One region of the Pelomonas margarita genome, then DNA from elsewhere that is predicted to be linked to it. Evidence: predicted binding sites of a transcription regulator. Region 1 holds the regulator's gene; the other holds the start of a gene.
What was found. The regulator sigma-54, encoded in region 1, starts transcription at its own class of promoters, with help from an activator protein. The targets are predictions, from matches to a motif close to TGGCANGNAANCTGCTTT.

Region 2: ACG0Z3_RS13915 (CmpA/NrtA family ABC transporter substrate-binding protein) is a predicted target of sigma-54. The motif match lies at 1,820-1,837, and genes of this name have one in related genera.

Annotation. Positions count from the first base shown of each region.
Region 1 is NZ_JBIGHW010000009.1:149,576-155,357, reverse strand. Features, by position in the region: gene ACG0Z3_RS16735 (THUMP domain-containing class I SAM-dependent RNA methyltransferase) at 1-1,175, opposite strand, end outside; gene ACG0Z3_RS16730 (alpha/beta hydrolase) at 1,233-2,102, shown strand; gene ACG0Z3_RS16725 (hypothetical protein) at 2,123-2,512, opposite strand; gene ACG0Z3_RS16720 (alpha/beta fold hydrolase) at 2,608-2,853, opposite strand; gene ACG0Z3_RS16715 (hypothetical protein) at 2,926-3,408, opposite strand; gene ACG0Z3_RS16710 (RNA polymerase factor sigma-54) at 3,418-4,911, opposite strand; gene lptB (LPS export ABC transporter ATP-binding protein) at 4,914-5,696, opposite strand; gene lptA (lipopolysaccharide transport periplasmic protein LptA) at 5,693-5,782, opposite strand, start outside.
Region 2 is NZ_JBIGHW010000007.1:67,155-72,936, reverse strand. Features, by position in the region: gene ACG0Z3_RS13925 (TRAP transporter substrate-binding protein) at 1-666, shown strand, start outside; gene ACG0Z3_RS13920 (ANTAR domain-containing response regulator) at 1,041-1,661, shown strand; gene ACG0Z3_RS13915 (CmpA/NrtA family ABC transporter substrate-binding protein) at 2,010-3,260, shown strand; gene ntrB (nitrate ABC transporter permease) at 3,263-4,177, shown strand; gene ACG0Z3_RS13905 (ABC transporter ATP-binding protein) at 4,182-4,979, shown strand; gene ACG0Z3_RS13900 (HD-GYP domain-containing protein) at 5,119-5,782, shown strand, end outside.

The sequences.
Region 1 (5,782 bases):
GCTTCCTTCAGCCGCATCTTGCTCGGCAGCTTCATGTCGGGGCTGAGCATCCAGGCCGTCCAGCCGGCGGGGTTCTCGGTGTATTGGCGCTTCCAGTGCGCAGCCAGGCGGGGGAAGAAGTCGTCGCCGCCGTCACGTTCCTCGCTGCCGCCGGCATCGCGCGTCATCGCGGCCTTGCCGCGCACCTCGATGCGCTCGCCGTAGGGCGGGTTCATGACGATGGCGCCAGGCATGCCGTCGGGCAGGGCCGGTGCTGGGCGCTCCAGCGCGTCACCGCCGTTGAACTGGATGTATTGCGCCACGCCCGCGCGCTCGGCATTGCGGCGCGCGAAGTCGACCATGCGGAAGGCCACATCGCTGGCGTAGATGGGCACGGCGGGCGCGTGAATGCGGGCGCGGGCGGCCTGCGCCATCTCGCCCCACGCGACCTTCATGGCCGGCGTGGAGAAGGGCAGTTGGTGCTCGAACGCGAAGCGGCGCTGCAGGCCAGGGGCCGAGTCGCAGGCGATCAACGCGGCCTCGATGGGGATGGTGCCGGAGCCGCAGCAAGGGTCGTGCAAGGCGCCGCCTTCCTCGGGCGTGCCACGCCAGCCGGCGGCAGCCAGCATCGCGGCGGCCAGCGTCTCCTTCAGCGGGGCGTCGCCCTTGTCGATGCGCCAGCCGCGCTTGAACAGCGGTTCGCCGGAGGTGTCGACGTAGATTGCCGCGCGCTCGGGGCCCACGTGCAGCACGACGGGCAGGTCGGGGCGCTGCGTGTCGACGCTGGGGCGCTCGCCGGTGTGCTCGCGCAGCTGGTCGCAGATGGCGTCCTTGATGCGCAGCGCGGCGAAGTTCAGGCTCTTCAGCGGCGAGCGCTGCGCGGTGGTGTCGATGCGCAGCGTGTGCTTTGGCGTCAGCCAGTCGCGCCAGTCGACACGGCGGGCTAGCGAGTAGAGGTCGTCTTCGTGGCGGTAGGGGCCTTCGATGATCTCGACGAGCACGCGCTGCGCCAGCCGGCTCTCGAGGTTGATGCGCATGACGTCCTCGGCCGTGCCGAGCACGCCGCAGCCGCCTCGCAGGGCTTCGACCTTGCTGCGCACGCCGGGCGGCAGGAAGCGTTTGAGCTCCTCCTCCAGCAGCGGCTCGACGCCACCGGGGCAGGACACGAAAAGGGATAACTTGTTGGGCAGGCTCACGCCGGCATTGTCGCCGGCCCTAAACTGGATAGCGTTATCCAAGCCTGGAGCCTGCCCGTGAAGCGAATCGTTCTGTCCCTGGCTTTCCTGTTCGGCGTTGCGCAGGTCCAGGCGACTGACCCGGCGCCGGCCTACCCTGCGCACACCATCCCCAACACCCAGCTGCGTGCGCTGCCCAAGAACGCCGACGGGCGGGCCTACCAGCTGCACATCCACCTGCCGGGCTCATTTGCCAAGGAGTCCCAGCGGCGCTACCCGGTGCTGTACGTGACCGACGGCTACTGGGACTTCGCCACCGTCGTCGCGTCGTACAACAACCTGGCCTACGACAAGGTCGTGCCGGAGTTCATCGTCGTGGGCCTGGGCTATGCGGGCGACTACCTGGACTACGGCGAGTTGCGTGGCTGGGAGCTGTCACCGGTGAAGCTGGGGCCGCTGGCATTCGGCACCGGCCATGCCGACAAGTTCATCGCGTCGCTGCAGAAGGACATCTTCCCGCTGCTGGAGCGCGAGTACCGTGCCGACCCGGCGCAGCGCTATCTCGCCGGCAGCTCGCTGGGTGGGCTGTTCACGCTGCACGCGATGTACGCCAAGCCGGAATTGTTCAAAGGCTACATCGCGGCCAGCCCGGCGGTGGTGGTGGGGGGCGACTGGATCATTGGCCAGGCCAGGGTCTACGCCGCGACGGGCAAGCCGCTGAACGCGCGGTTGTATGTGACCGGTGCCGAGCATGAGTGGCCTGGATTCCTGGCTGGCATCCAGCGCTACCAAGCGCTGCTGCCGACGCTGAAGCATCCTGGCCTGGTGTTCCAGAACCGCACCATCGATGGCGAACGCCATGCCGGCACCAAGGCCGAGAGCTACACGCGCGGCATGCGCTTCGTGTTCGAGCCGCTGGCGCCGGAGACGGGGCCGTCCAAAGACTGACGTCAGGCGCCTGCGGAGGCCTACTCGGCCGTCGTCGTCGGGCCGGGCTTGTTGACGGTGATGCGGCAGTTCGCCGCGATCGCGTTGTTGATCGCCGAAAGGGTGTTCTCGGTCACGGTGTAGGCCACCGTCTTGCCATGGGCCTTGAACAGCTTGGCTGCGGCCTCGTCCACGCAGAGCTGCTTGATCTCGGCCGGGGTCTGGCTTTCAAGGCCCACGTAGGTATTGGCCACGCTGTTGGCGGGGGCGACAGCCGGCTTGGGCGTTTCCGGCGGCGCTTTTTTGCTGGTGACCGACTTGTAGGTGTCCTTGGCCACCTTGGCCGTGTCGGAGACCACGCCGGGCAGCTCGATGCTGACGCAGCCGGTCAGCACGGGCAGGGCCAAGAGGGCGATGTATGCGACTTTCATTGTTTTCTCGGCTCCTTTTTTAACCACGCATTCTCACTGCCCGCCGAGCCCCTCAACGCGAGCTCACTGGCGCGCGAAGCCCAGCAGGTCCTGGTTCAGCCGGTCCTTGTGCGTGTCTGTGATGCCGTGCGGGCCGCGAGCGCCCTTGACCAGCTTGGCTGTCGCACGGCCATCGTCTCGAGGGGCACGATCTGGTCATCGGCACCGTGGATGACCCGTGTCGGCACGTTCACCTTCTTCAGATCCTTGCGGAAGTCGGCGTGGAAGAAGGCCTCGATGCCGTCGTAGTTGGCCTTGGCGCCGGCCTCCATGCCCTGCACGGCGTGCGGGTGGCGCTGCATGACGCGCCGCAGCGCGATGGACGTGGGCTACGGCAGCTCGCCTCAAGGCGGCGAGCTTGCACGGCCGTGACGTCAGCGGGCCCGCACCACGCGGACCTGGAAGGGCACGCCGTCGATCTCCAGGAAGTAAGCGCCAAAAAGGCCTCGATGCACGACCACCTTGGGGTCTTGCAGGTCGTACAGCGCCTCGCTGTCATCGGCGATGCGCCAGACCTGGCCGTTCTCCAGCTCCATGCGCTGGTTCGGCCGCCAGCCCTGGAAGCGACCGCGAATGCGGCTCTCGACCTGCTGCAGTGCTGGCGGGTTGCCGGCGGGCGGCTTGACGGCCTCCTGGCCGAATTTCGCGACCGCCTCGGCTGCGTGCGCGACGGATTTGGTCGTGGCCGCTGGCGCATCTGCGGGCAGGCTGATCGCGTCATAGCAGCGCAGCCGGCTCGCGGCGTCCACTTGCTGGCGGCAGGTCTTGACGTCGCCGGTCAGGTCTTGTGCGCCGGCAGCGCAGGCCATGCCGCCACAGCTGCTCAGCAGCAGCGCCGTGCACAGGTTGCGGATCATGCGAGCTCCTTACAGCGCCTTGCGCAGGTTGGCGGGCGCGATCTTCATCGCCTCGCGGTACTTGGCCACCGTGCGCCGCGCGCACTGGATGCCTTGTTCGTCCAGCATGGCGGCCAGCGCGCTGTCTGACAGCGGCTTCTTGGTGTCCTCGGCCGCGACGAACTGCTTGATGAGCGCGCGCACGGCGGTGCTGGAGGCCTCGCCGCCGGCCTCGGTGCTCAGCCCCGAGCCGAAGAAGTACTTCAGCTCGAAGGTGCCCCAGCTCGTGGCCATGTACTTGGCCGTCGTCACGCGCGAAATAGTGGACTCGTGCAGGCCCAGCTCGTCGGCAATCTCGCGCAGCACCAGCGGCTTCATGGCCAGCTCGCCGTGTGTGAAGAAGCCTCGCTGGCGCTCCACGATGGCCTGGCTGACGCGCAGGATGGTGTCGAAGCGCTGCTGGATGTTCTTGATGAACCAGCGCGCCTCCTGCAGCTGCCCGCCCAGTGGCGAGTTGCTGATGCCGCCGCGCGTGGCGCGCAGCGCGTTGGCATAGAGCTCGTTGATGCGCAGCTTGGGCGCCACCTCGGGGTTGAGCATGACGCGGAACTCGCGGCCCACCTTGCGCACGATGACGTCGGGCACGATGGCCGCGCTGGCGCCCTGCGCGAAGCGCCGGCCGGGCTTGGGCTCCAGCCGCGTGATCAGCGCCTGGGCCTCGCGCAGCGTGGCCTCGTCGGCGCCCGTCTCGTTCATCAGGCGGCGCATGTCGCGGCGGGCCAGCAGCTCCAGGTGACCCTGGCAGATGCGCAGTGCGATGACCTGGGGCACGCTGCGAGGGAGTGCGCGCAATTGCAGCGTCAGGCACTCGGCCAGGTCGCGGGCGCCGATGCCGGCGGGGTCCAGGCTCTGCAGCAGGCGCAGCGCGATGCGCAGGTGGTCCAGCAGTTGCTCGCAGTCCTCGTCGTCGTCGGGCACCAGCGCCGCGGCCAGCTCTTCCAGCGTGTCTTCCAGGTAGCCGTCTTCGTTCAGCGACTCGATGAGCACGTGCAGCGCGGCGCGGTCCTCGCGCGACAGCGTCATGCCGGCCAGCTGTTCGGCGAGGTGTTCGGCCAGCGTCGTGCCGGCGGACTCCTGGCTCTCGCGCTCGCCGTCGTCGTCGCTGCCGGCTGAGCTGCTGCTGGGCAGCTCGCGGATGCCGTCGAAGTCGTCGCGCTCGGTGCCGTTCTCCCAGTCCTCGCGCTCGGTGCCGCCGAAATCCTCGCCGGACAACTCGGCGGCCTCACCGCCGTCGGATTCTCCGGCCGAGGCCTCGGTGCCGCTCTCGGCGGGCGCGTTGGTGGCCAGCTCCGGTGCGCTGACGCTGAACTCCTCTTCCGCCTCCAGCAGCGGGTTGGCGGCCAGCATCTGCTCGACTTCCTGGTGCAGCTCCAGCGTGGACAGCTGCAGCAGCCGGATGGATTGCTGCAGCTGGGGTGTCAGCGCGAGGTGCTGACTGAGGCGGACTTGCAGCGTCTGTTTCACCGCTACATCCGGAAGTGTTCGCCGAGGTAGACCTTGCGCACGTCGGCGTTGGCCACGATCTCGTCGGGCGTGCCTTCGGCGAGCACAGCGCCCTCACTGATGATGTAGGCGCGGTCGCAGATGCCCAGCGTCTCGCGAACGTTGTGGTCCGTGATCAGCACGCCGATGCCGCGCCCCTTCAGGAAGCTGATGATGCGCTGAATCTCCAGCACCGCGATCGGATCCACGCCGGCGAAGGGCTCGTCCAGCAGGATGAAGCGCGGCTGCGTGGCCAGCGCACGGGCGATCTCCACGCGGCGCCGTTCGCCGCCGGACAGCGCCGGTGCCGGGCTGTCGCGCAGGCCTTCGATGGACAGGTCATGCAGCAGGCCGTTGAGCAGCTCGTCGATGCGGGCCTTGGACAGCGCCTTGCCGCGCTCGTCCTGCTGCAGCTCCAGCACAGCGCGGATGTTCTGCTCGACGGTCAGCTTGCGGAAGATGGAGGCTTCCTGTGGCAGGTAGCTCAGCCCCAGCCGGGCGCGCGAGTGGATGGGCAGGCGCTGCACTTCGGCGCCGTCGATGCGGATGATGCCGGCGTCCGATCGCACCAGGCCCACGATCATGTAGAAGCTCGTAGTCTTGCCCGCGCCGTTGGGGCCCAGCAGGCCCACCACCTCGCCGCAGTCCACGCGCACGTGCACGTTCTTGACGACCTTGCGCACGCCATAGGTCTTGGCCAGGCCTTCGGCCTCGAGCCGGCTGCCGCCGCAGCTGGCTGGCGGAGTCTGGGCGACGCTGCGGGTCACGACGGCTTGCCCGGCTGCAGCGTCGTCGACGGCTTCAGCGGCAGCGTCGGCGCGGGCGCCGAGCTGGCGTCGTCGGCCGCCTCGGC
Region 2 (5,782 bases), on a different contig from region 1:
GACACCGAGGCCTTCCGCGCCGTCACCGACGGCCCGCTGGGTGCGGAGCTGCTGCGCCGGCTGGAGGCCAAGGGCATCAAGGGGTTGGCCTACTGGGACAACGGTTTCCAGATCATGAGCGCCAACCGGCCGCTGCGCCAGGTGAGCGACTTCAAGGGGCTGAAGATGCGCATCCAGTCCAGCAAGGTGCTGGACGCGCAGATGCGCGCACTGGGCGCCATCCCGCAGGTGATGGCCTTCAGCGAGCTGCGCCAGGCGCTGCAGACCGGGCTGGTGGACGGCACCGAGGGCGTGCCCAGCAACTTCCTGACGCAGAAGATCCACGAGCTGCAGAAGCACATGACGCTATCCAACCACGGGCATCTGGCCTATGCGGTCATCGTCAACAAGAAGTTCTGGGACGGCCTGCCGGCCGATGTGCGCGCCGCGCTGGACGGCGCGCTGAAAGAGGCCACGGCCTACGCCAACGCCATTGCCTCCAGCGAGAACGAGGCGGCGCTCAAGGCCATCCGCGCCAGCGGCCGCACGCGCATGCACATGCTGACGCCGGCCGAGCTGGAGGCCTGGCGCGAGGCGCTGATGCCGGTGCACCAGGAGATGCGCTCGCGGCTGGGGCAGGCCACCATCACGGCCGCCTACCGGGCGGCGGGCTTCGTGCCGCCTTGAGAGGTCACCACGTCGGACTACAGACGGTTCAGCTACACGAAGGTTCAACGGCCCGTGGTTCCCTTCGAACTCTTGGGCCGGAAAGCTCATAGTTCGCGGGAAGGTGGCAGCAGCTGCCCTGTGTTCGCGCAAGCGACCCGGAAATCGCCTCTGAGCGTGTGAGCTGGAAGCCAAGAACAGGCGGCTCAAGAAGCTGCTGGCCGAGGCCGTATTGGACAACGAGGCGCTGAAGGTGGCCTTCGGCGTAAAGCGCTGAGTCCAGCGGCGAACTGCTGTAAGAGATCGACATGACCGGCAAGCCCAGCGCCCTCGCGTTCCTGGGGCAGCGGTGCAACGCCCCGCACCAAGGCACGCTTTTTGCACTACGTTCGTGCATGGACACGCCCCCATTCCCCCTGCCGGGCCTGCGCGTGCTGCTGGCGGACGCCGGCCAGCGCCGCAGCCCGGTCATCCGCCTGGAACTGATCCGGCTGCGCTGCCAGCTCGTCGATGTGCTGGACCTCGTGGCCGAGCCCGATGCGCTGGCGCTCACGCTGGCCCGCCAGGCGCCGGAGCTGCTGCTGATCGACTGCGAGCAGCCCACGCCGGCGCTGCTGGCGCAGCTGTCCGAGGCGCAGGCCCGCCAGCCACGGCCGGTGCTGCTGGTGGCCGAGCAGATGTCGTCCGCGCAGATGCGCGCGGCGCTGCAGGCCGGCGTCAGCGCACTGCAGTTGGCCGGGCTGCCGCCACAGCGCCTGGGCGCGCTGCTGCAGCTGGCGCTGGCCCGCTTCGAGCATGACCAGGCGCTGCACGCCGAGCTGCGCCACACCCAGACCCAGCTGGCCGAGCGCAAGCTGGTGGAGCGCGCGCGCGGCATCCTGATGCGCGAGCAGGGGCTGGACGAGGAGGCTGCCTTCCAGCGCCTGCGTCAGCTGGCCATGACGGGCGGCCAGACGCTGGCCAGCGTGGCCTCGCGCCTCATCGACGCCGACCAGCTGCTGCGCCCGCGCCAGTAGCCCGGCGCGCACCGCGATTGCGCGCCTTCGCCGCCTTGGGGCGCCACGCACCAAGAATCACGACCCCAGGACGCACCGGCATTGCGCAAACCGCACGCCGGGGCGGCCGCATGGCGCCAAGCGCGTGCGAAAGCAGGGCGCCAGCGGCATGCAAAAGCTGGCACGCAACCTGCTCAAAGAAGGGTGAGGCCTGCAATGGCGCAGGCCTCTCGGGCCAGCCGGCATTGACTCGGTTGGCACTTCGGGACAACGGCGTCCGACCTCCCCCATTGCGCTCTCGCTGTCCGCCAGCGTGGGCGAGAGCGTGGCCGCGACGGCGTTGAGCCCAGCTTGACTCAGGAGCCCGTGATGACCGCCTTCGATAACTCGACGACCACGCCCAACCCGCAGCGCCGCAGCCTGCTCGCCGCCGCGGCCGCCTTGCCCTTCGCCGGCCTTGCCGGTGGCGCCTGGGCGCAGGGCTCCGACAAGCCTGAAAAGGAAGAAGTCAAGATCGGCTTCATCCCGCTGACCGACTGCGCCAGCGTCGTGATGGCCTCCGTGCTGGGCTTCGACAAGAAGTACGGCATCAAGATCATTCCCACCAAGGAAGCCTCGTGGGCCGGCGTGCGTGACAAGCTGGTCAACGGTGAGCTGGACATGTCGCACGTGCTGTATGGCTTGATCTACGGCGTGCATCTCGGCCTGGGCGGTCCCAAGAAGGACATGGCCATGCTGATGAACCTGAACAACAACGGCCAGGCCATCACGCTGGCCAAGGCACTGGCCGACAAGGGCGCCGTGGACGGCCCGTCGCTGGCCAAGGTGATGGCCGCCAACCCGCGTGAGTACACCTTCGCCGGCACCTTCCCGACCGGCACGCACGCGATGTGGATGCACTACTGGCTGGCCGCCGCGGGTATCAACCCGCTGTCTGGCGCCAAGCTCATCACCGTGCCGCCGCCGCAGATGGTGGCCAATATGCGCGTGGGCAACATGGACGGCTTCTGCGTCGGCGAGCCCTGGAACCACCGCGCCATCATGGACGGCATCGGCATCACCGCCAACACGACGCAGGACATCTGGAAGGACCACCCCGAGAAGGTGCTGGGCACGACGGCAGAGTTCGTCAAGAAGTACCCCAACACCTGCCGCGCCGTGATCATGGCCGTGCTGGAGGCCAGCCGCTGGATCGACGCCAGCCTGTCCAACAAGCTCAAGATGGCCGAGACGGTGGCGCAGAAGGCCTACATCAACACCGGCGTCGATGCGATCAACCAGCGCATCCTGGGTCGCTATCAGAACGGCCTGGGCAAGACCTGGGACGATCCCAACCACATGAAGTTCTTCAACGACGGCGCGGTGAATTACCCGTATCTGTCGGACGGCATGTGGTTCCTGACCCAGCACAAGCGCTGGGGCCTGCTGAAGAGCCACCCCGACTACCTGGGCGTGGCCAAGCAGATCAACCAGACGGCGCTCTACAAGCAGGCGGCCGGCGCCCTCGGCATCAGCATCCCCAAGAGTGACTTCCGCACCGCCAAGCTGATGGACGGCGTGGTGTGGGACGGCAAGGACCCGGCGAAGTACGCCGACAGCTTCAAGATCAAGGCGGCCTGATCATGGTTTCAGCAGTTTTCCATTCGCCGCGGGACACCGCCTCGCCCGCCGCCAGCGCGGCTACCACGCCGGTGGCCGCAGTCAGCCGCCCCGCCAGCCCGGCCGCCGAGCAGCCCAAGGTCAAGCCGCCCCGGCGGCCGTTCGACGGTCGCGGCCTGGCGCTGCGCGTGCTGCCACCGGTGCTGAGCATCGCGCTGCTCATCGGCCTGTGGGCGCTGGCCACGATGAAGGGAGGCTCGTTTCCAACCCCGGCGGCCACCTTCGATGCCGCCGTGCAGCTGTTCGCCGACCCGTTCTACCGCAACGGTCCGAACGACCAAGGCATAGGCTGGAACATCCTGAACTCGCTGGGCCGCGTCGGCATGGGCTTTGGCCTGGCAGCGTTGGTGGGCATCCCGCTGGGCTTCATCATCGGCCGCTTCGAGTTCGCCAACCGCATGGTGTCGCCGTTGATCGCGCTGCTCAAGCCCGTGTCGCCGCTGGCTTGGCTGCCCATCGGCCTGCTGGCCTTCAAGAGCGCCAACCCGGCGGCCATCTGGACCATCTTCATCTGCTCTATCTGGCCCATGGTGGTGAACACGGCGGTGGGCGTGCAGCGCGTGCCGCAGGACTACCTGAACGTGGCCCGCGTGCTCAAGCTCAGCGAGTGGAAGGTCATCACGCGCATCCTGTTGCCCGCGGTGCTGCCCTATGTGCTGACCGGCGTGCGCCTGTCGGTGGGCACGGCTTGGCTTGTCATCGTCGCGGCCGAGATGCTGACCGGCGGCGTGGGTATCGGCTTCTGGGTCTGGGACGAGTGGAACAACCTGAACGTCGCCCACATCATCATCGCCATCGTCGTCATCGGCACTGTCGGGCTGTTGCTCGAGTGGCTGCTGCTGACACTGGCCAAGCAGTTCACCTTCGACGGAGATTGAGCCCATGAAACCCTTCATCCAGGTCCAGAACGCCGAGATGGTGTTCACCACCCGCAAGGGCCGTTTCCATGCGCTGCAGAACGTCAGCCTGGACGTGCAGCGTGGCGAGTTCATCACGCTGATCGGCCACTCGGGCTGCGGCAAGTCCACGCTGCTCAACCTCATCGCCGGCCTGCTGACGCCCACCGAGGGCGCGCTGATCTGTGACGGCCGCGAGATTGCCGCGCCCGGCCCCGAGCGCGCCGTCGTGTTCCAGAACCACTCGCTGCTGCCCTGGCTGTCCTGCATGGACAACGTGCTGCTGGCGGTGGAGTCGGTGTTTGGCGGCAAGGAGAGCGCCGCGCAGCTCAAGGTGCGGGCCCGTGCCGCACTGGAGCTGGTGGGCATGAGCCATGCGTTGCACAAGCGCCCGCAAGAGATCTCGGGCGGCATGAAGCAGCGTGTGGGCATCGCCCGGGCGCTGGCCATGGAGCCCAAGGTGCTGCTGATGGACGAGCCCTTCGGCGCGCTGGACGCGCTGACCCGCGCCAAGCTGCAGGACGAGCTGCTGAAGATCGTCGCGCGCACGCAGAGCACCGTCATCATGGTCACGCACGATGTCGATGAGGCCGTGCTGCTGAGCGACCGCATCGTCATGATGACCAATGGGCCGGCCGCCACCATCGGCGAAATCCTGGCCGTGGACATCCCGCGCCCGCGCGTGCGCGTCGAGCTCGCCGAGGACGCGCGCTACATCGCCGCCCGCAAGGAAGTCATCGACTTCCTCTACACGCGGCACGCTCACGTCGAGCAGGCGGCCTGACGCCTGGGCCCACGGCGGGCCCGATTTGCGGTCGGATTTGGCGGCGCAGGCCGTCCTGTCTACGTGCCGGGCTTCGGGTGTGCCCGGCTGGCGGTTGCGGTTCTAGCATCGGCGTCCTGTCGTGCAAGGAGAGCCCGTCATGGCGCAAGACGATGCCCGCCCGGACCACCCCACGCTCGGCCGCTGGCATGCGCTGCAGGCGCTGGCCGACCGGCTGGACGGGCTGCTGCGTGCGCCCGATGCGACGGACGACTTTCCCGCCGCGCTGCATGCAGCCACGCGAGAGCTGGACCGCATCATGGCCGAGGACATCGACCTGGGCGTGTTTGAGGTCGTGCGCATCAGCGCCGACAAGCTGTCCCGCTACGGCTCGCTGCACTCGCTGCACACAGCCTGCGTCGTGTGGCTGGTGGCCCACCGCAAGGAATGGGCGCAGACCAAACGGCTCAGCGCGTTGAGCGCGGCGCTGACCATGAACATCGCGGTCACCGACCTGCAGACCACGCTGGCGTTGCAGGCCGGGCCGCTGGCCGACGCCCAGCGCGACCGCATGGTCCAGCACCCGCTGGACAGCGAGCGCCTGCTGCGCAGCCTGGGTGTGCAGGATGAGGACTGGCTGGCCGCCGTGGCCCAGCACCACGAGCAGCCCGATGGCAAGGGCTACCCGCAGGGCCTGGTCCACATGACCGACCTGGCCGATGTGCTGCGCACCTGTGACGTCTTCTGCGCCAAGATGAGCCCGCGCACCGGCCGGCCGGCGATGCTCAGCCCCACAGCGGCGCTGTCCATCTTCCACCAGCGCA